DNA from 2 places in the Chryseoglobus sp. 28M-23 genome. Region 2 is predicted to be linked to the other one. Evidence: predicted binding sites of a transcription regulator. Region 2 holds the regulator's gene; the other holds the start of a gene.
What was found. The regulator HrcA, encoded in region 2, represses chaperone genes, less so after heat shock. The targets are predictions, from matches to a motif close to TTNGCACTCGNNNNNNNCGAGTGCNAA.
Positions count from the first base shown of each region.

Region 1: groES (co-chaperone GroES) is a predicted target of HrcA. The motif match lies at 8,380-8,406, and genes of this name have one in related genera.

Region 1 covers NZ_CP061846.1:251,661-261,164, reverse strand. Annotated here, with positions in the region: gene IE160_RS01320 (branched-chain amino acid ABC transporter permease) at 44-1,324, shown strand; gene IE160_RS01315 (branched-chain amino acid ABC transporter permease) at 1,334-2,314, shown strand; gene IE160_RS01310 (ABC transporter ATP-binding protein) at 2,304-3,236, shown strand; gene IE160_RS01305 (ABC transporter ATP-binding protein) at 3,208-3,984, shown strand; gene IE160_RS01300 (ABC transporter substrate-binding protein) at 4,127-5,386, opposite strand; gene IE160_RS01295 (ABC transporter substrate-binding protein) at 5,601-6,866, opposite strand; gene rarD (EamA family transporter RarD) at 6,954-7,931, opposite strand; gene groES (co-chaperone GroES) at 8,002-8,298, opposite strand; gene IE160_RS01280 (class I SAM-dependent methyltransferase) at 8,442-9,504, shown strand, end outside.
Region 2 covers NZ_CP061846.1:1,080,686-1,090,189, reverse strand. Annotated here, with positions in the region: gene IE160_RS05315 (PhoH family protein) at 1-816, opposite strand, end outside; gene IE160_RS05310 (histidine triad nucleotide-binding protein) at 920-1,273, opposite strand; gene IE160_RS05305 (16S rRNA (uracil(1498)-N(3))-methyltransferase) at 1,347-2,102, opposite strand; gene dnaJ (molecular chaperone DnaJ) at 2,111-3,214, opposite strand; gene hrcA (heat-inducible transcriptional repressor HrcA) at 3,215-4,234, opposite strand; gene IE160_RS05290 (DUF4870 domain-containing protein) at 4,487-4,885, shown strand; gene IE160_RS05285 (DUF4870 domain-containing protein) at 4,954-5,325, shown strand; gene hemW (radical SAM family heme chaperone HemW) at 5,339-6,565, opposite strand; gene IE160_RS05275 (flavin-containing monooxygenase) at 6,781-7,896, shown strand; gene IE160_RS05270 (HAD family hydrolase) at 7,893-8,597, shown strand; gene IE160_RS05265 (hypothetical protein) at 8,635-9,015, opposite strand; gene truB (tRNA pseudouridine(55) synthase TruB) at 9,012-9,504, opposite strand, start outside.

The DNA.
Region 1 (9,504 bases), 830 kb from region 2:
CGCTGCTAGCAGACCAGTCGCCCGGCGGGCACCACGGCGGCTCATGGCTGTCCTGTTCGCCACGGTCGTGGCTGCTCTCACTCTGTCCGTCGCCGCACCGGCTGCTGCTGACGAGGTCGGTCTCGACGAGTACGACTTCCGCATCAGCGGCCTCGTCGAGCTCGCCGACGAACCACTCGAAGACGTACGGCTCGTCATCGACGGGGCTGGCTTCAGCGTCGAGGTGGAGACCGGCGCGGACGGCCGCTGGGCCGTGGGCGTGCCCGAACAGGGCGACTACACCGTCACGCTCGACGAGACGACGCTCCCCGACGGCATCGCCGTCGTGCAGACGACGCAGGAGGGGGACGAGACCCCCAACAGCCGCGATGTCAACGTCGGACAGTCCGGCAGCACCGTCTTGAACTTCTTCATCGGCCAGGGCGAGCGCAACACCCTCAATCTGTGGGATCAGATCGTTGACCGCTTCTTCAACGGGCTCAACTTCGGCCTGCTGCTGGCGCTCGCCGCCATCGGCCTGTCTCTCGTGTTCGGCACGACCGGACTGAGCAACTTCGCCCACGCCGAGCTCATCACCTTCGGTGCTCTTATGGCGCTCACCTTCAGCACGGTGGTCGCCCTGCCGCTGTGGCTCGCCCTTCTCATAGCGCTCATCTTGAGCGCGGCGTTCGGTTGGGCGAACGACGCAGGCCTGTGGAAGCCGCTGCGCAGGCGCGGCGTCGGGCTCATCCCGATGATGATCGTGAGCATCGGCTTGTCGCTCACCCTCCGCTACGTCTTCCAGTTCTTCTACGGCGGCGAGACCCAGCAGCTTCCCGGCGCGACCGATTCTTCGTTCTCGATCGGCGCATTCGGCCTCTCCTGGATCGATGTCGGCAGCATGGCGCTCTCGGTCGTGGTCCTGCTCGCGGTCGCCTACTTCCTGCTGCGCACGCGCATCGGCAAGGCGACGCGCGCCGTCTCCGACAACCCCGCGCTCGCGGCAGCCTCGGGCATCGACGTGGACCGCGTGATCCGCATCGTGTGGGTGCTCGCGGGATTCCTCGCCGGCATGTCCGGCATCATCTGGGCCTACTTCCGGCCCGGCGTCGGCTGGGACATGGGCTTCCAGCTGCTGCTCCTGACGTTCGCCGCGGTGACGCTCGGCGGACTCGGTACCGCGTTCGGCGCTCTCGTCGGCGCGCTCATCGTCGGTTTCTTCGTCGAGATGTCGACGCTCATCATCCCCTCCGACACGAAGTACGTCGGGGCGCTGATCATCCTCATCCTGGTGCTGCTCGTGCGGCCTCAGGGAATCCTCGGACGCAAAGAACGAATCGGCTAGGAGCGGACCATGGACTGGATTCAACTACTCTCCAACGCCGCGCAGGAGTTCATCTCCCCGACGACGGCCGCCTACGCGCTCGCCGCCCTCGGCCTCGCCGTGCACTTCGGGTTCACGGGCCTGCTGAACTTCGGCCAAGCGGGCTTCATGATGCTCGGCGCATACGGTTTCGCCATCGCGACGCTCACGTTCGGCTGGCCCGTGTGGGCGGCGGTGCTGTTCGGCGTCGTCGCGTCGATCGTCTTCGCCTTCATCCTGGGTCTGCCGACCTTGCGACTGCGCGCGGACTACTTGGCGATCGTGACGATCGCCGCGGCCGAGATCGTGCGCCTGCTCTTCACGACGAACGTGTTCGAGCCCGTCACGGGGTCTGCGAACGGCCTGCAGGGCTACAAGGGCGGCTTCGAAGATCTCAACCCTATTCCCGAGGGCACCTACGGCTTCGGCCCGTTCGTCTACAACGAGTACGACTGGTGGGTTCGCATCGTCGGGTGGGGGGTCGTCGTCATCGCGGCCATCATCACGTGGCAGCTCTTCAAGAGCCCCTGGGGTCGTGTGATCAAGGGCATCCGCGAGGACGAGGATGCTGTGCGCGCGCTCGGCAAGAACGTCTACTTCTACAAGATGCAGTCGCTGATCCTCGGCGGCGTGTACGGCTCCCTCGCCGGCATGATCTTCATCCTGCCGCGTTCAGTGGTGCCCGCGAACTACCAGCCGACCCTGACGTTCTTCATCTACGCGATCCTCCTGCTCGGCGGGGCCGCGACCGTCTTCGGTCCGATTCTCGGCGCGATGGTCTTCTGGGTGCTGCTGTCGTTCTTCTCCGGTTTCATCGCTCGTGCTGTCAGCGAGGGCTTCATACCCTTCATGACGACCGTGCAGGCCGGCCAGTTGCGCTTCATCTTCGTCGGCATCGCGATCATGCTCATCGTCATATACAGACCACAGGGAATCCTGGGCAACAAGAAGGAGCTGGCTTTTGTCAAGTAGCAGCCCGAGTGACGCCACCGGCCCCGTCAAGACCACGGGGCTCCATGTCGGCGAGGCCGCACCCGGCGTGGCCAAGACCGACCCGATCATCGTTGCCGACCACATCACGCGCCGCTTCGGCGGGCTCACGGCGGTCGATGTCGACCACATCGAGATTCCGCGCGGGGCGATCACGGCGCTCATCGGCCCCAACGGAGCGGGCAAGACGACGCTCTTCAATCTCCTGACCGGCTTCGATCAGCCTGACTCGGGCAAGTGGACCTTCGACGGCTCCGGCATCTCGGGCATTCCCGCGTTCAAGGTGGCCCGCAAGGGCCAGGTGCGCACCTTCCAGCTGACGAAGGCGCTCGCGCTGCTCACCGTGCTCGACAACATGAAGCTCGGGGCCAAGGGGCAGCGGGGCGAGAGCCTCTTCCGCGCTCTCTTCCCGTTCATCTGGAAGAAGCAGGAACAGGAGATCGAGGAGCGCGCGCTCGTGCTCCTCGAACGCTTCAAGCTGCTCGAGAAGAAGGATGACTACGCTGCGAGCCTCTCCGGCGGCCAGCGCAAGCTGCTCGAGATGGCGCGTGCTCTCATGAGCGAGCCCACTCTCGTCATGCTCGACGAGCCGATGGCGGGTGTGAACCCGGCGCTCACGCAGTCCCTCCTCGACCACATTCTGGGTCTCAAGGAGCAGGGCATGACGGTGCTCTTCGTCGAGCACGACATGCACATGGTGCGGCACATCGCCGACTGGGTCATCGTCATGGCGGAGGGCCGCATCGTCGCCGAGGGCGACCCGCACGAGGTCATGGCGAATCCGGCCGTGATCGACGCCTACCTGGGCGCTCACCATGATGAGGACCTCGGGGCCATCGACTCCGAGGCGAAGGACGCGATCAAGGAGCTGGCCGATGACGACGCCGACGAAGTCAAGCACTGAAGCGGGAAGCGCCGCCGTAGACGACCGCAAGCTCGTCGTCCACGTGGACAAGGTGACGGCCGGCTACCTGCCCGGCATCGACATCCTCACCGACTGCTCGCTCACTGCCTACGACGGCGAGCTCATCGGCATCATCGGGCCGAACGGGGCCGGCAAGTCGACGCTTCTCAAGTCGATCTTCGGGCTCGTCAAGGTGCGCCAGGGCACGATTTCCCTCTACGGAGACGAGATCACGAATCTCAAGGCGAACAAGCTCGTCTCCAAGGGCGTCGGCTTCGTGCCGCAGACCAACAACGTCTTCCCGACCCTCACGATTCGCGAGAACCTGGAGATGGGCATCTTCCAGAAGCCCAAGGAGCTCGATCACCGACTCGAGTTCGTGGTCGACATCTTCCCCGAGCTCGGCAAGCGGCTCGGGCAGCGTGCCGGCTCGCTCTCCGGCGGTGAGCGCCAGATGGTCGCCATGAGCCGCGCCCTCATGATGAGCCCCGAGGTGATCCTGCTCGATGAGCCCAGCGCTGGCCTCTCGCCCGTGCGGCAGGACGAGGCCTTCCTGCGCGTCAAGGAGATCAACAAGGCGGGCGTGACGACGATCATGGTCGAGCAGAATGCTCGGCGCTGCCTGCAGATCTGCGACCGCGGATACGTGCTCGACCAGGGCACCGACGCTTACGAGGGCGCGGGCCGCGACCTGCTCAACGACCCCAAGGTCATCGGCCTGTACCTCGGGACCCTCGGCCAGGAGTAGCGCCCGCAGAACCGCCACGAGGGCCCCGCAGAGCACGTCTCCGCGGGGCCCTCGTGCGTCTGCTCGCGGGGCTCCGCCACGCGGCGGCACGACAAAGGGCCCCGGCGTGATGCCGGGGCCCTCCGTGGTCAGCTAGTCGAGACTAGTTGAGGCGGTTGCCCGCGTAGGTGTTGTCGTCGCCGTACTCGAAGATGCCGATGGTGGCCTCAGTGGGGTCACCGGCGTCGTTGAGCGTGATCGGGCCCGAGGGGCCGTCGTAGTCGACGATGCCGCCGTCGGCGATGATCTGCGCGCAGGACGCGAAGTCCGTGCACTTCTCACCGTCGCCGGAACCACCCGAGACCTCCTGCAGCTTCGACGCGATGTCGACACCATCGGTCGAGCCGGCCGCGAGAGCGGCGAGCGCGATGAGGATGGTGGCGTCATACGACTCGGACGAGTACAGGTACGAGTCCAGGTCGGGGTCGATCGCGTCAAGGCGGTCGGTGAAGTCGTCCGTCAGGTTCGGGGCCGGGGCAGTGCCCTTGGCGCCCGTGATCAGACCGGTCTCGAAGTCTGCACTGTAGTCGGCGAGGTTGCCGTCCACGAAGTACAGGTTCTCACCCGGGTATCCCGCGCCCACGAGGCCCGGAACGACGATCTTCGCCTGGTCGAACGTGATGACGGCGATCGCGTCGGGGTTGGCAGCGGTCAGCGCCGAGATCTGCGAGTCGAAGCTCGTGTCACCCTCGTTGAACAGCTGCTCCTCGACGACCTCGCCACCAGCGGCCTCGAAGGTCGAGGTGAGCTGCGCCGCGAGGCCGGTGCCGTACGCGTCGTTCAGCACGAGCAGACCGAGGGTCGCTGCGCCGTCTTCCGCGATCAGGTTTCCGAGAACCTCACCCTGGAGCAGGTCCGAGGGGGCGGTGCGGAAGTACAGGCCGTCGTCGTCGTAGGTCGTGAAGTCCGGCGAGGTGTTCGCCGGCGAGAAGTGCACGACGCCCGCGCCGGTGATCTGGTCGATCACCGTGAACGAGACACCCGAGGACGCTGCGCCGATGATGGCGTCGACGTCCTGCGAGAGGAGGTCGGTCACCGAGACGGTTGCGGTGTCGGTCGTGGTGTCACCGGAGTCGCGGTAGATCGCTTCGACGGTGAGGCTCGTACCCGCCTCGTTGATCTCCTGCACGGCGAGCGCGACGCCCGCCTCCTCGGGGGGCCCGAGGAACGCCAGCGCGCCACTCTGGGGCAGGATGGTGCCGATCGTGAGAGTCAGGTCTTCAGCGGGGCCAGCAGGCTCTTCCTCTGTCGTCGCTGCGCATCCACCGAGGATGAGTGCGCTGGTGCCCAGGACGGCAATGCCGCCGAGGACCGACTTGAGAGAACGAGAGCGGCCGGCCGAGCCGGAAGTGAATACGCCCATGTTGCTCCTTGCGTTTCGAATGTGTTCAGGACACGGCAACGGGATACGTCACCATTAAGCCACCGTACGGCGGTAGTGAGGCACGCACAATACGTACGGGTTACATCCCTGTAACGCCGAGATTCGATGTCACAATCCGATCACAGCGACGGATTCCGTCGAGAAGTGTGCATCGAGCGCGCGATTCCGCATCGGGACGGTGATGCCCGGTCGATCATCGCAACCGCAGCGTGCCGATGCGCACCGGCCGGTTCTCCTCCGAGTACCGGTAGAGCCCGTAGTCGGCCTTCGTGACGTCACCCGAGGCGTCGAACGCGACATCGCCGACGAGCCCGACGTAGTGGAACGAGCCACGATCGTCGTGGACGACCCGGCACTCGGCGACGCTCCCGCAACGGTAGCCCTCCGCGGTGATGCGGGGCAGGCCGGCGGCGATGGACGGTCCGCCGTCGTCGTCGTACTCGAGCGCGGCGAGCGCGGCGAGGACGACGGCGTCGTAGGTCTCGACCGCGTATCGGAAGCTGCGCAGCGCCGGGTCGGACTGGCGGAGCCGCGCGATGAACTGATCGCTCGCTGGGGTGCCTTCGAGCACCCCGTACGCGCCCTCCAGCACGCCCTCGGGAAGGGTGGCGGAGTAATCGGCCATGTTCTGCGATGTCAGCCAGAGCGTGCGCCCTGCGACGTCCACCTCCGCGAGCGCGACGATGAGACCGCGTGTCTGCTCATCGAGGGCCGTCGTCGTCGCGATGACCACGGCATCCGGCTCCACCGCTGCGATGTCGGTCGCCATGCGCGCCAGGTTGCTCGACTCGGTGAGCGTCTCGAGGCCGCCCAGCAGCGCGTCCTCGTCAGCGAGGCCCGCGATGATGCTCGCCTCGAGGGCGAGGCCGAGCTCGTCATCGTCGGTGACGAGCACGATCGAGGAGCCCCCCGCGGCGAGGACCGACTGCGCGATGAGCGCCCCCTGGTTCTCGTAGGAGGGAATGGTGCGGAAGAGCACGCCATCCTCATCCTGCGCGCGCAAGGAGGGGTAGGTGGCCGCGGGCGAGATGACCGTCACGCCCGCCTCCGCGGCGAGCGGGATGATCCGCTCGGCCAGCACGGAGGTTGCGGGCCCGATGATCACGTCGACCTCGAGCTCGAGGAGGTCTGCCATCGCCGACTCGAGGTCGTCGCCCGACGCATCCCCGGAGTCTCGGTGGAAGATCTCGACGGGCTCGCCCAGCACTCCCCCGGCCGCGTTGACGTCGCGCACCGCGACCTCGGCGGCCGCGACGAGGGCAGGGCCGATGAAGGAGATGTCGCCGCTCGTCGGGAAGAGGGTGCCGATACGCAGCACGCCGTCGCCGCTCGCCTCGACGGTCGCGACGGCGCTCGGCGTCTCGCTGGGCGTCGGCATGGGCCCGAGGCCCGAGCATGCCGTGAGGCCGAGCGCGGCCGCGACGAGCACCGCTGAGGCGGCACGAGGTGTTGTGCGCATCGGGGTCTCCTTCGCGCTGGTCGGTGTCGAGTGCTGGGGTCGCGCGGACGACGGTGGCTGCTCACCCGCACACTAGCGCTCCGCCGCTCAGACCGGTTCCACCGGCGGCGGTGCGGCGCGGCGCCGGGAATGCTGACGCGCACGCACCGCGTCCGTGCTCAGCACGATGAGGGCGAGCCAGACGAGGGAGAAGCCGATCCAGCGCTCGAGGGGCATCGCTTCTCCCATCACGATCACCCCGAAGAGGAACTGGAGCACGGGTGCGAGGTACTGCACGAAGCCGACCACGGTGAGGGGCAGTCGCCGGGCTGCCGCGGCGAAGAGGAGGAGCGGAATGGCCGTGACCACGCCGGCGAGAGCGAGCAGCAGCGTGTGACCGGGGTCCACCGTGCCGGCGGTGAGCGAGCCGAGCATGCCGATGACGACAAGCTCGCCGATGGCGAGCGGCACGAGCCAGGCGGTCTCGAGGGTGAGCCCGCCCACAGCCGAGACTCGGGGGCCCATGCGGTTCTTCACATAGCCGTAGAACCCGAACGAGAAGGCGAGCGCGAGCGCGATCACGGGCACCGTGCCGTAGCCGACGGCCAGCACGATCACGGCGACGATGCTCAGAGCGACTGCGCACCACTGGGCGGGCCGTAACCGCTCGCGGAGGAAGACGACCCCGAGCGCGACCGTGACGATGGGATTGATGAAGTATCCGAGCGCCGCTTCGAGGATGAAGCCGCTGAGGGAGGCGTAGACGTACACGTGCCAGTTGACGGCGATGAGGACTGCCGCGACGGCACTGAGGAGCAGGATGCGCCGGTCGACGATGAGCGCCCGCAGGGCAGGGAAGGTGCGCGTCGCCCCGATGATGAGAAGGCAGAAGACCAGAGAGAGCAGGATGCGCCACGCGACGATCTCGACGGGCCCCGTCGGCATGAGGGCGATGAAGTAGACCGGCAGGAGACCCCAGAGCCCGTAGGCGCCGATGGCGGCGAGAAGGCCTGTCGACGAGGAGCGAGGGTCGGGCACAGCCTCACTGTAGTGCCGCTCGCGGGGCTCGCCGCACCGCTCCGGCATGCTCCCGGAGACGCCGAGACCCCCGTTGCGCCGAAGCGCAACGGGGGTCTCGGCCCGTGGAGGATCCGCGCTAGCGGACGACCACCGCGAGCACGTCGCGCGCCGAGAGGACGAGCAGCTCGTCGCCGTCGTACTTGACCTCGGTACCGCCGTACTTCGAGTACAGCACGCGGTCACCGACGGAGACGTCGATGGGGACGCGGTTGCCGTTGTCGTCGATGCGGCCGGGGCCGACCGCCACGACCTCGCCCTCCTGGGGCTTCTCCTTGGCGGTGTCCGGGATCACGAGACCGGAAGCAGTGGTCTGCTCCGCCTCGACCTGCTTGATGACGATGCGATCTTCGAGCGGCTTGATGGAGACCGACACGGTTGACCTCTTCTTTCCTAAAGACGATGAGGGAGTTGGCACACTCGCCCTGCGAGTGCCAGCACCACTGTACCCAAGGAGTTAGCACTCATGCAATCCGAGTGCCAATGCGCCGAGCGCGCAAGGGTGGGAGGATCGCTGGCATGGAGAGCGCCGAGCTACGAGAACTGTTGACGCAGGAGGCGCTCGCACTGCTCGATTCGCTTGAACCGAGCACCTCCACCGACGATGTCGTGCGACTCGTGAGTCGGTTGCGTCGAGACGGGCATCCCGCTGCTCGCGTAGCCGCCGTGCTCTCGCAGTACCGTCTGCGCCGCCGCGCCTCCGCTAAGTTCGGCCAGTTCGCCGATCGCATGCTGTTCACCGAAACCGGCCTCGAACAGGCCACCCGACTGCGCGTTGCCGCGCTCCACGCCGGCCGCTTCGCGGCCGCGGGCCTCGAGCACGTCGCCGATCTCGGGTGCGGAATCGGGGGGGACGCGATGGCGATGGCCGCACTCGACCTGCGCGTGACCGCGGTCGAGCGCGACGAGGTCACGGCCGCCCTCGCCGCCTACAACCTGGCGCCGTGGGCGAGCGCCCACGTCGTGCATGGCGATCTGACGGCGATCGACCTCGACGGCGTCGACGGCATCTGGCTCGACCCCGCTCGGCGCGAAGGCGCACGCCGACTCGCCGACCCCGGCGACTGGTCGCCCCGCCTCGACAAGGCCCTCGAGCTCGCCCGTCGGCGGCCGGCCGGCATCAAGCTCGGGCCGGGCATGGATCGAGCGCTGCTGCCCGATTCCGGCGAGGCGCAGTGGGTCTCCGTGGGCGGCGACGTCGTCGAGCTCGTGCTGTGGAGCGGCAGCCTCGCCCGCCCGAACGTCGGGCGCGCCGCTCTGGTTCTGGGCGCCGACGACAGCGCGCACGAGCTCACCGCGAAGCGCGACAGCGAGGACGCTGCGGTCGGCGAGCTCGGCGACTGGGTCTACGAGCCAGACGGCGCGGTCATCAGAGCCCGCCTCATCGGCCTGCTGGCCGACCAGCTGGGGGGCCGGATGCTCGACCCGACGATCGCGTACATCACGGCCGACCGGCTCGCGCCTACCCCCTTTGCGCGCGCGTTCCACGTTCGGGAACGCTGGCCCCTCGACGTTCGTCATCTGCGGCGCGAGCTCGCCGCGCGCGAGATCGGAGTGCTCGAGATCAAGAAGCGCGGCGTCG
Region 2 (9,504 bases):
GTCGTCGATCTCACCGAGCACGCGCGTCACGAGCTGCAGCCCGCTGGCACCGACAGGCAGGTCGACCTGCGTGATGTCGCCGGTCACGACCATCTTCGAGCCGAAGCCGAGCCGCGTGAGGAACATCTTCATCTGCTCGGGGCTCGTGTTCTGCGCCTCATCGAGGACGATGAACGAGTTGTTGAGCGTGCGCCCGCGCATGTACGCGAGAGGTGCCACCTCGACGACGCCCGTCGTGAGCAGCTTGGGCACGAGCTCCGGGTCCATCATCTCGTTGAGCGCGTCGTAGAGCGGCCGCAGGTATGGGTCGATCTTGTCGGTGAGCGTGCCGGGCAGGAACCCGAGCCTCTCACCAGCCTCGACGGCCGGGCGGGTCAGGATGATGCGCTCGACCTCCTTGCGCTGCAGCGCCTGCACGGCCTTCGCCATGGCGAGGTACGTCTTGCCGGTACCGGCGGGGCCGATGCCGAAGACGATCGTGTTGAGATCGATCGCGTCGACGTAGACCTTCTGGCCGAGAGTCTTGGGGCGGATGCTCTTGCCGCGGCTCGTGAGGATCGCCTGGCTCAGCACCTCTGCGGGGCTGCCAGCGCCGGCATCGAGGATGCGCTTCGACGAGGTCACCTCGGCCGGCCCGAGCTCCTGGCCCTGCCGCACCATCGTGATGAGCTCGTCGACGAGACGATAGGCGGCGTCGACCTGGTCGGCGTCGCCGTCGAGCGTCACCTGGTTGCCGCGCACGTGCACGTCGACGAGCGGGTACTGGGCTTCTAGCGTCGTGAGCAGGCGGTCCTGCGGGCCGAGCAGCCGCACCATCGCGACACCGTCGACCTCGAGAGATCGCCGCGCGGTCGCGGGGGCAGGAGTCGCAGGGGCGCTGGGCGCGTCAGCGGCGGAGGAGTTGCTCGCCGCGAGATCGTCAGTCGGCAAGGGTTCCTTCGGCTAGGCCGCCCGCCAGGACGTGGGCGTGAACGTGGAAGACGGTCTGGCCCGCGTTCGGGCCGGTGTTGAACACGAGGCGAAACTCTCCGTCGGCGTGCTCCTGCGCGAGTTCCTGTGCGACGGCGACGACCTCGGCGAGCAGGCCGGGGTCTCCCGCGGCGAGCTCGGCGACGGTGCGGTACTGCGCGGTCTTGGGCACGACGAGGAGATGCACGGGCGCCTTCGGAGCGATGTCGCGGAAGGCGATGACCGTGTCGGTCTCGTGCACGATGTCGGCGGGAATCTCGCGCGCGATGATGCGCTCGAATATCGTCGGCTCGCTCGTCGTCATGGTGTCCAGTCTAGAGCGCGGAGCCGACAGGTGCCGGAGAGGCGGCCGAGGGGCAGAAGCCGCGCCGCCGCCGTCACCAGCGGCCGAGCGCGGCGTTGAGCAGCGCGATCGCCGCAGGCCCCGCGGTCGACGTGCGCAGCACGGTGTCCCCGAGCCGCACACGGTGGGCCCCCGCCGCCTCCAGCTCGGCGAGCTCGGCGTCGGCGATGCCTCCCTCCGGCCCGACGACGAGCACGAGGTCGCGCTCCCCCAGGTCGGCCGCGGTCAGGGCGGTGAGCGGGCGCTCGCCCGCGGTGTCGAGCACGAACATGACGGCACCGGATGCTCGCGCCGCAAGCTCCCGAGTCGAGGCGAGCTGCTCGACCTCGGGCAGCCACGGCCGCAACGACTGCTTGCTCGCCTCGCGCACGATCGACTGCCAGCGCGCGACGCCCTTCGCGACCTTGGGCCCCTCCCACCGCGACACGCTGCGCGCGGCCTGCCAGGGGATGACACCGCCGACGCCCAGCTCTGTCGCGGCCTGCACGGCGAGCTCGTCCCGGTCGCCTTTGGCGAGCGCCTGCGCGAGCAGGATGCGCGGCGCAGGCCGCTCGTGGCGCTCGACGCGCTCGACCCGCAGTGCGACGGCGGCCGGGTCCGCCTCGGTCACCGTGCCGTGCAGCACGAGTCCCGCGCCGTCGCCGAGCCGCAGGCTCTCGCCGGAGCGCACGCGTGCGACTGTGACGGCGTGCCGGGCATCCGCGCCCTGCAGCGCGACGACTGCCCCGGCCTCCTCGCCCGCCGCACTCAGCTGCGCTGCGAGGCTCTCGTCGAGGTAGAAGTGCGCCATGCGCTCGGCTACAGGTTGAGGAACCGGTCGCGCAGCTTGGAGAAGAGCCCCTGCTGGAACGTCGCGAACTGCGGCGGCACGGGCCGACGGCTCGCGGCGAACTGCTTGATGAGCTCGGTCTCCTTGCTGTTGAGACGGGCCGGGGTGACGACCTGCACGCCGATCTTGAGATCACCGCGGCCGGAGCCGCGCAGTCGCGTGATGCCCCGATCCTTGATCGTGATGATCTCGGCGCTCTGCGTGCCGGCCTTGAGCTCGACGCTCACATCGCCGTCGAGACCCGGGAGCGTCACCGTCGTGCCGAGGATCGCGTCGGCCATCTGCACCTCGACGGTCGCGAGCAGGTCGTCGCCGTTGCGGCTGAACGTCTCGTGCGTCTTGACCTTCATCTCGAGGTACAGGTCGCCGTTGGGGCCACCGGCCGGGCCGACCTCGCCCTGGCCGGGCAGCTGGATGCGCAGGCCCGTATCGACTCCCGCGGGAATGTCGACGGCGACCGTGCGGCGCGCGCGCACGCGGCCCTGGCCGGCGCACGTGGGGCACGGGCTCGGAATCACGGTGCCGTAGCCGCGGCAGGTGCCGCACGGCGACGAGGTGAGCACGTTGCCGAGGAGGCTGCGCACGGTGCGCTGAATCTGGCCGGAGCCGCGGCAGATGTCGCACGTGGCAGGCTCGGTGCCGGGCGAGCAGCAGGAGCCGTTGCAGGTCTCGCAGAGCACGGCCGTGTCGACCTCAATCTCGCGGTGGGTGCCGAAGATGATCTCGTCGAGCTCGACCTCGACGCGCAGGAGGGCGTCCTGGCCGCGCTCGCGGCGCGACCGGGGGCCGCGCTGCGACTGGCCGCCGCCGAAGAACGTCTCGAAGATGTCGCCGAAGCCTCCGAATCCGGATGCTCCGCCCATGCCGCCGCTGCCGCCCATGTCGTACTGCTGGCGCTGCTGCGGGTCGCTCAGCACGTCGTAGGCGTGCGTGACCTGCTTGAACCGCTCAGCCGCCTCCCCGCTCGGGTTGACGTCGGGGTGCAGCTCTCGCGCCAAGCGTCGGTACGCCTTCTTCACCTCATCGGCGCTCGCACCGCGATCGATTCCGAGCACTTCGTAGTGGTCTGCCACTTATTCCTCACCGAGCAGTCGCGACACGTAGCGCGCCACGGCGCGGACCGCTGCCATGTTGTTCGAGTAGTCCATACGGGTGGGGCCGAGCACCCCGAGTTTCGCGCTCGAGTCGCGGCCCATGCTGTACGCGCTCGTGACGACGGCGGCCTCGTGCAGCGCCGCATCGTTCTCGCGGCCGATGCGGGCCGACACCCCCTGGCTGTCGAGCTGCATCTCGCTGAACAGCTTCAGGAGCGTCACCTGCTCCTCGATCGCCTCGAGGACGGGGTAGACGCTGCCGGCGAAGTCCTGCTCGGTGCGCACGAGGTTCGCGGCGCCCGCCATGACGAGCCGGTCGGAGCGGTGCTCGTCGACGTGCCCGAGCAGGGCATCCGCGACGACGCGCACGGCTTCCCGCCGGTCGGGGGCGAACTGGCCGTCGAGCGTGCCGGCGACGGTGCCGACCTCGGCGAGTGCGCGGCCGGAGAGCGCGGCGTTGAGCTTCGCCCTCAGCTCCCCCACGAAGACCTCGTCGGCCTCGACCGGCAGCTCGATCATGCGCTGGTCGACACGACCGCCGTCGGTGATGAACACCGTCATGAGGCGCGTAGGGCTCATGGGCACGAGCTCGATGTGCCGCACCCGGGCGTTGCCCAGCGTCGGGTACTGCACGAGCGCGACCTGGTTGGTGAGTGAGGAGAGGAGGCGCACGGTGCGCGCGAAGACGTCGTCGAGGTCGACCGACTGATCGAGGAAGGCGGCGATCGCCTGGCGCTGACCCGCGCTCAGCGGCCGCAGGTCGGCGAGCTGGTCGACGAAGACCCGATAGCCCTTGTCGGTCGGCACCCGACCCGACGAGGTGTGGGGCGCCGAGATGAGCTCCTCCTCTTCGAGGATGGCCATGTCGTTGCGGATCGTCGCGGCGGAGACGCCGAACTGGTGACGGTCGACGATGGCCTTCGACCCGACGGGTTCGCGCGAGGCGACGTAGTCCTGCACGATGGCCCGCAAGACGTGCAGAGCGCGTTCGGAAACCATGTCCGCCCCTCTCGTCGTCGTGCTCGCTGTCGTGGCCGTCGTCGTGGCCGTGCCGCTGGCACTCGATTCCACTGACTGCCAATTCTACCCCGCCACACCCTGAGCGCATCGTTGCCTCAGGCGAAGGTGCGCACTACGGTGTTGATGTGCTCGCACCGCGCGGAGCAGTTATGTACACCGCAACGATGCGAGTCACACGTCAGGCTCCACCCCGGGTCCCTCTTGTTCGGACGATTGAAAGGCAGCACCCACATGACTGAGTCCACTCCGCCCCCCGCAGCTCCTCAGCCCGCCCAGCCCCTCAGCGAGACCGAGGACCGCCAGTGGGCCTCCTTCGCCCACCTCGGCGGAATCCTGGGCTTCCTGCCCGCTCTCATCATCTGGCTCGTCTTCAAGGACCGTGGTTCGTTCACGAACCAGGAGGCCAAGGAGGCTCTGAACTTCCAGATCACGGTGGCGATCGCGCAGGTCGTCATCTTCATCCTGAACGCCATCCTCGGCGCCGTGACGCTCGGCCTCTGGGCGCTCATCGGCTGGATCTTCCCGCTCGCCGTGTGGGTGTTCGCCGTGATCTTCTCGATCATGGGCTTCACGAAGGCCAAGGACGGCACCGCGTACCGCTACGCCGTGTCGATCCGCCTCATCAAGTAGGTCATCGCTTTCGGCCCACGGGGCCCGCGCGCTACCGCGCCGGGCCCCGTTCGGTGTTTAATGGCCCCATGAGCCAGCAGCCGCCCGTCAACCCGTACGCCACAGCACCCGCTCCCCTGCGGCCCGAGGAAGAGAAGCTGTGGGCGACCCTCATCCACGTCGGTGGCATCTTCTTCGGCTTCGTGCCCGCCCTCATCGGCTACCTCGTGCTCAAGGAACGCGGGCCGTTCATCCGCGGGCACTCCACGACGGCGCTCAACTTCCAGCTCACCATGCTCATCGGCTACGTCGTCGGCTACGTCACGGTGTTCGTCTTCATCGGGTTCCTCGTGCTGCTCGCCGTGGGCATCCTCGTGCTCGTGTTCGGCATCATCGCCGCGATCGCGGCCAACCGGGGCGAGGAGTACTACTACCCCGTCGCGATCAAGTTCCTCACCTAGCTCACCCGCTCGCTCAGTCCGGCAGCAGTCGTCGCACGACAGCGTCGGCCAGTAGCCGCCCGCGCAGGGTCAGCACGACGCGACCCGCGAATGCGGCGGCCGGCTCGATGAGTTCGTCGGCGAGCAGGCCCGCGACTGCGTGCCGCCCCGAAGGCGTCAGCAGCTCGCGGTCCAGCCCCTCGCGCAGTCGCGTCTCGAGCAGAACGCGCTCGACGCGCCGCGTCTCGGCGTCGAGCGTCTCGCGACCGGCGGCGGGGCTCACTCCTGCCCCGACCCGCTGCGCGTAGGCGTGAGGGTGCTTGACGTTCCACCAGCGCACCCCGCCGACGTGGCTGTGCGCCCCGGGGCCCACACCCCACCAGTCCTGCCCCGTCCAGTACGCGCGGTTGTGCCGCGAGCGCTGCTCGGGTGACGCCGCCCAGTTGCTGACCTCGTACCAGTGGTATCCGGCCGCCGTGAGCCGAGCATCCGCCGCCTCGTAGGCCGCCGCGTGCAGGTCGTCGTCCACGGGAGCCACCTCGCCTCGAGCGATCTGGCGGGCGAGCTTCGTGCCTTCCTCGACGATGAGGGCGTATGCGCTGACATGATCGGGCCGCTCGGCGAGCGCGGCCGCGAGGCTCGCCTCCCAGTCGGCGGGCGACTCGCCCGGCGTGCCGTAGATGAGGTCGAGGCTCACCGCGAGCCCGGCTGCGCGCGCCTCGGCGACGCGGCGCGCCACGTTCTCGGGGTCGTGGGTGCGCTCGAGCGTGCGCAGCACGTGCGGCACCGCCGACTGCATGCCGAACGAGACGCGCGTCACGCCGGCCTCCGCGAGCGCGGCGAGGCCCGCGGCGTCGATCGAGTCGGGGTTCGACTCGGTCGTCACCTCCGCGCCAGGCGCGAGACCGAAGCGGTCGCGCACAGCGCCGATCATGCGGGCAAGATCGGCGGGCGGCAGGATCGTGGGCGTCCCCCCGCCGAGGAAGACCGTGCTCGCGGGCCGCGGCGGCAGGCCGGCGGCATCGAGCACGCGCGCGGCGAGGTCCAGCTCGGCGATCGCCTGGTCGGCGAAGTCGCTGCGCTTCACCCCGCGCACCTCGTCGGCCGTATACGTGTTGAAGTCGCAGTAGCCGCACCGCACGCGGCAGTAGGGAACGTGCAGGTACACGCCGAGGTCGCGCTGCTCGGCGCCCTCCGCGACGGTCGGCGGCAGCATCCCGTCCTCGGGGGCCGGGTCGGCGATCGGCAGGGCACTGGGCACGGGTCCATCCTCCCAGCCCCGCGCTCGCTCGACCTGCGCGGCGCCGCCTGCCGTGCGGCATCTCCACAATTCAGGAGGCGACACTGCAGAACGAGGGCCGGGATGCTCTGCCGGGCGTGTCGCGCGGTGCGAGCATCCCGATCTCCTGAATTGTGGAGGCGCCGCGCCCGTCGGTCGGGGCGTCGACGCCGAACTACGCGAGTGGAGTGCATGCCATGACGACGACACCTGACGACGGCGCGCTGCCCGAGAGCACCGACGTGCTCATCGTCGGCGGCGGGCAAGCCGGCCTCGGTATGGGCTACCGGCTGCGCGAGGCGGGCGTGCCCTTCGTGATCGTCGACGATCGTGAGCGCGTCGGCGATGTCTGGCGGGCGCGCTGGCGCAGCCTCGTGCTCTTCACCCCGCGGCGGTTCTCGGCGCTGCCGGGGCTGCCCATGCCCGACTCGGCGGGCTACTACCCCACCAAGGACGAGATCGCCGACTACCTCGAGGCGTACGCAGAGAAGAACGCGCTGCCCGTCGTGGCGCAGACTCGCGTGACGGCGATCGCCCGCGACGGCGACGGCGACGGCGGCGGTTTCGTCGCCGACACGACGCGCGGCACCGTGCACGCGCGCGCTGTCGTCATCGCGACGGGTCCGTTCCAGTACCCGCGCGTGCCCCGAGTCGCCGCGGGCCTGCACCCCGAGGTCGTGCAGGTGCACTCGACCGCGTACGAGGGCCCGGAGGATCTACCACCTGGGCGCATCGCGGTCGTGGGCGGCGGCAACTCGGCCGCGCAGCTCGCCGACGAGCTGTCGGCGACGCACGAGGTCACGATGATCGCGCCGGAGAAGCCGTGGTTCATTCCCGAACGGATCCTCGGGGTGACCGTCTACTGGCCCCTGAAGCTCTTCGGCGTCCTCAGCTCGCCCGCCGACAGCCGCATCAGCGAGTACATCCACTCGCGCGGGGACGGCATCCTCGGCACGCAGGCGAAGCGCGCCATCCGCGCAGGGCGCCTGCGGCTGCTCACGAGCCGCGTGGTCGGCGCCGCCGGTCGAGAGCTCGAGCTGCAGGACGGCACGCGGGTCGAGGTGGATGGCGTGCTGTGGGGCACCGGATTCCGCGCCCACTACCCCTTCGTGCAGGTCGACGGAGCCCTGACCGACCACGGCGCACCCCGCCACGACCGCGGCGTCTCCCCCGTCGACGGCCTGTACTGGATCGGCCTGCCCTGGCAGCGCCGACTCGACTCCTCGATCATCCACGGCATCGCCGCCGACTCGCGCGAGCTCGCCGAGGCCGTGCAGAGCAACGTGCGCCGCTCTGGCAGGCTGGAGGGGTGACCACCACCATCCTCTGGGACGTCGACGGAACCCTCCTGCTGAACGCATACTCCGGCGGCGGTGAGCTCTACCACTCGGCGGTCGAGCGCGCCGTGGAGCGCGAGCTCGGCCCGGCCCTGCCGCGCACGCACGGCAAGCCCGACGGGCTCATCCTCAGCGAGATCCTCACCCACTTCGGCTACGGCGACGACTGGCACGAGCGCGCCCGCACCGTGCTCGACGAGCTCTCGGTGGAGCGCGCCGAGCGCGGCGACCGCCGCGAGACCGCACCAGGGGTCGAGGATGCTCTGCGCGCGTGCGCCGCCCGAGGGTGGCGCAACGCCCTCCTCACGGGCAACTCGCTCACGCGCTCGCGCGTCAAGCTCGAGGGCGCCGGGCTCACGGCCGAGGCGCTCGGCGATGCGGCGTTCGACTGGGAGCGCTCGTACTTCGGCGCGACGGCCCGCGACCGCAGCGAGATCACCGCGGCAGCCCGCGCGGCCCTGCCCGACGACACTCTCGTCATCATCGGCGACACCCCGCGCGATGACGAGGCGGCTCGGGCCGCGGGCATCCCGTTCATCGCCGTCGCGACGGGGGCGTTCACGGTCGACGAGCTACGGCAGACCGAGGCGATTCTCGTCGTGCCCGATCTCGTGGCCGGGCTCGACGAGGTGCTCGCCGCCATCGCCGCGCTGCCCACGCCCCGCAACGCCGCCTGACAGCCGCGCCTGACACGCCGCCCGACCGCCGCCGCGACTACACGACGGGCGTGTAGATCTGCACGAACCAGATCTGCTGCATGCGGTAGAGCATGACCGCCACCGTGATCGCGGCGACCCCGAGGATGACGGTCGCCCACCGCGAGCGGTCGATGAGCGCCCAGATGACGGCGAGCACGGGCAGCAGGAGCGCCGTGACGAGGTAGATCCAGTACTCGACCGGGTCGCCCGTGGGCGTGTTGCCCGCGAACGGCGCGACGATGGAGATGACGACCTGCGCGAGCAGCAGCAGAGCGACGAGGGCCGAGCTGAGCACGGAGACATCATTCGGCCTCGTGCCGATGCCGCCGAGCACGAGGCACACGAGCCCGACGAGCAGCGCGACGACGATCTGCGCGATGGTGAACCACTCGATCATTCGGCTGCCTCCTGAGGGAATCCCACCAGCGTACGGCCGACGCCCGCCCGCACGGCGACGAGGGCGATGAGCCGCCCCCGCGCGTCGACCGCTGCCATGGGCTCGGCGTCGGGCGCGTCGGGCAGGGCGAGCGTCTTGCCGTGGCCGAGATCGCGCGCCTGGTCGACGCTCACGGTCAGGACCGGGAAGAGCTGTGCGGCCACCTCGGCGGGCGACACGAGAACCTCCGGTGTGATGTCGTCGACCGCGACGGCGCGTGACGTGGCGAACGGGCCCACGCGCGTGCGGCGGAGCGCCGTGAGGTGCCCGCCGACACCCAGATCGGCGCCGAGGTCGCGCGCGAGCGCGCGAATGTAGGTGCCCGACGAGCAGTCGATGCGAGCATCCACCTCGATGCCGTCGGCCTGCCGACGCACGGCCAGCACCTCGAAGGCGCTCACCGTCACGCGTCGCGCTGCGAGCTCGACCTCCTCGCCGGCGCGCACGCGA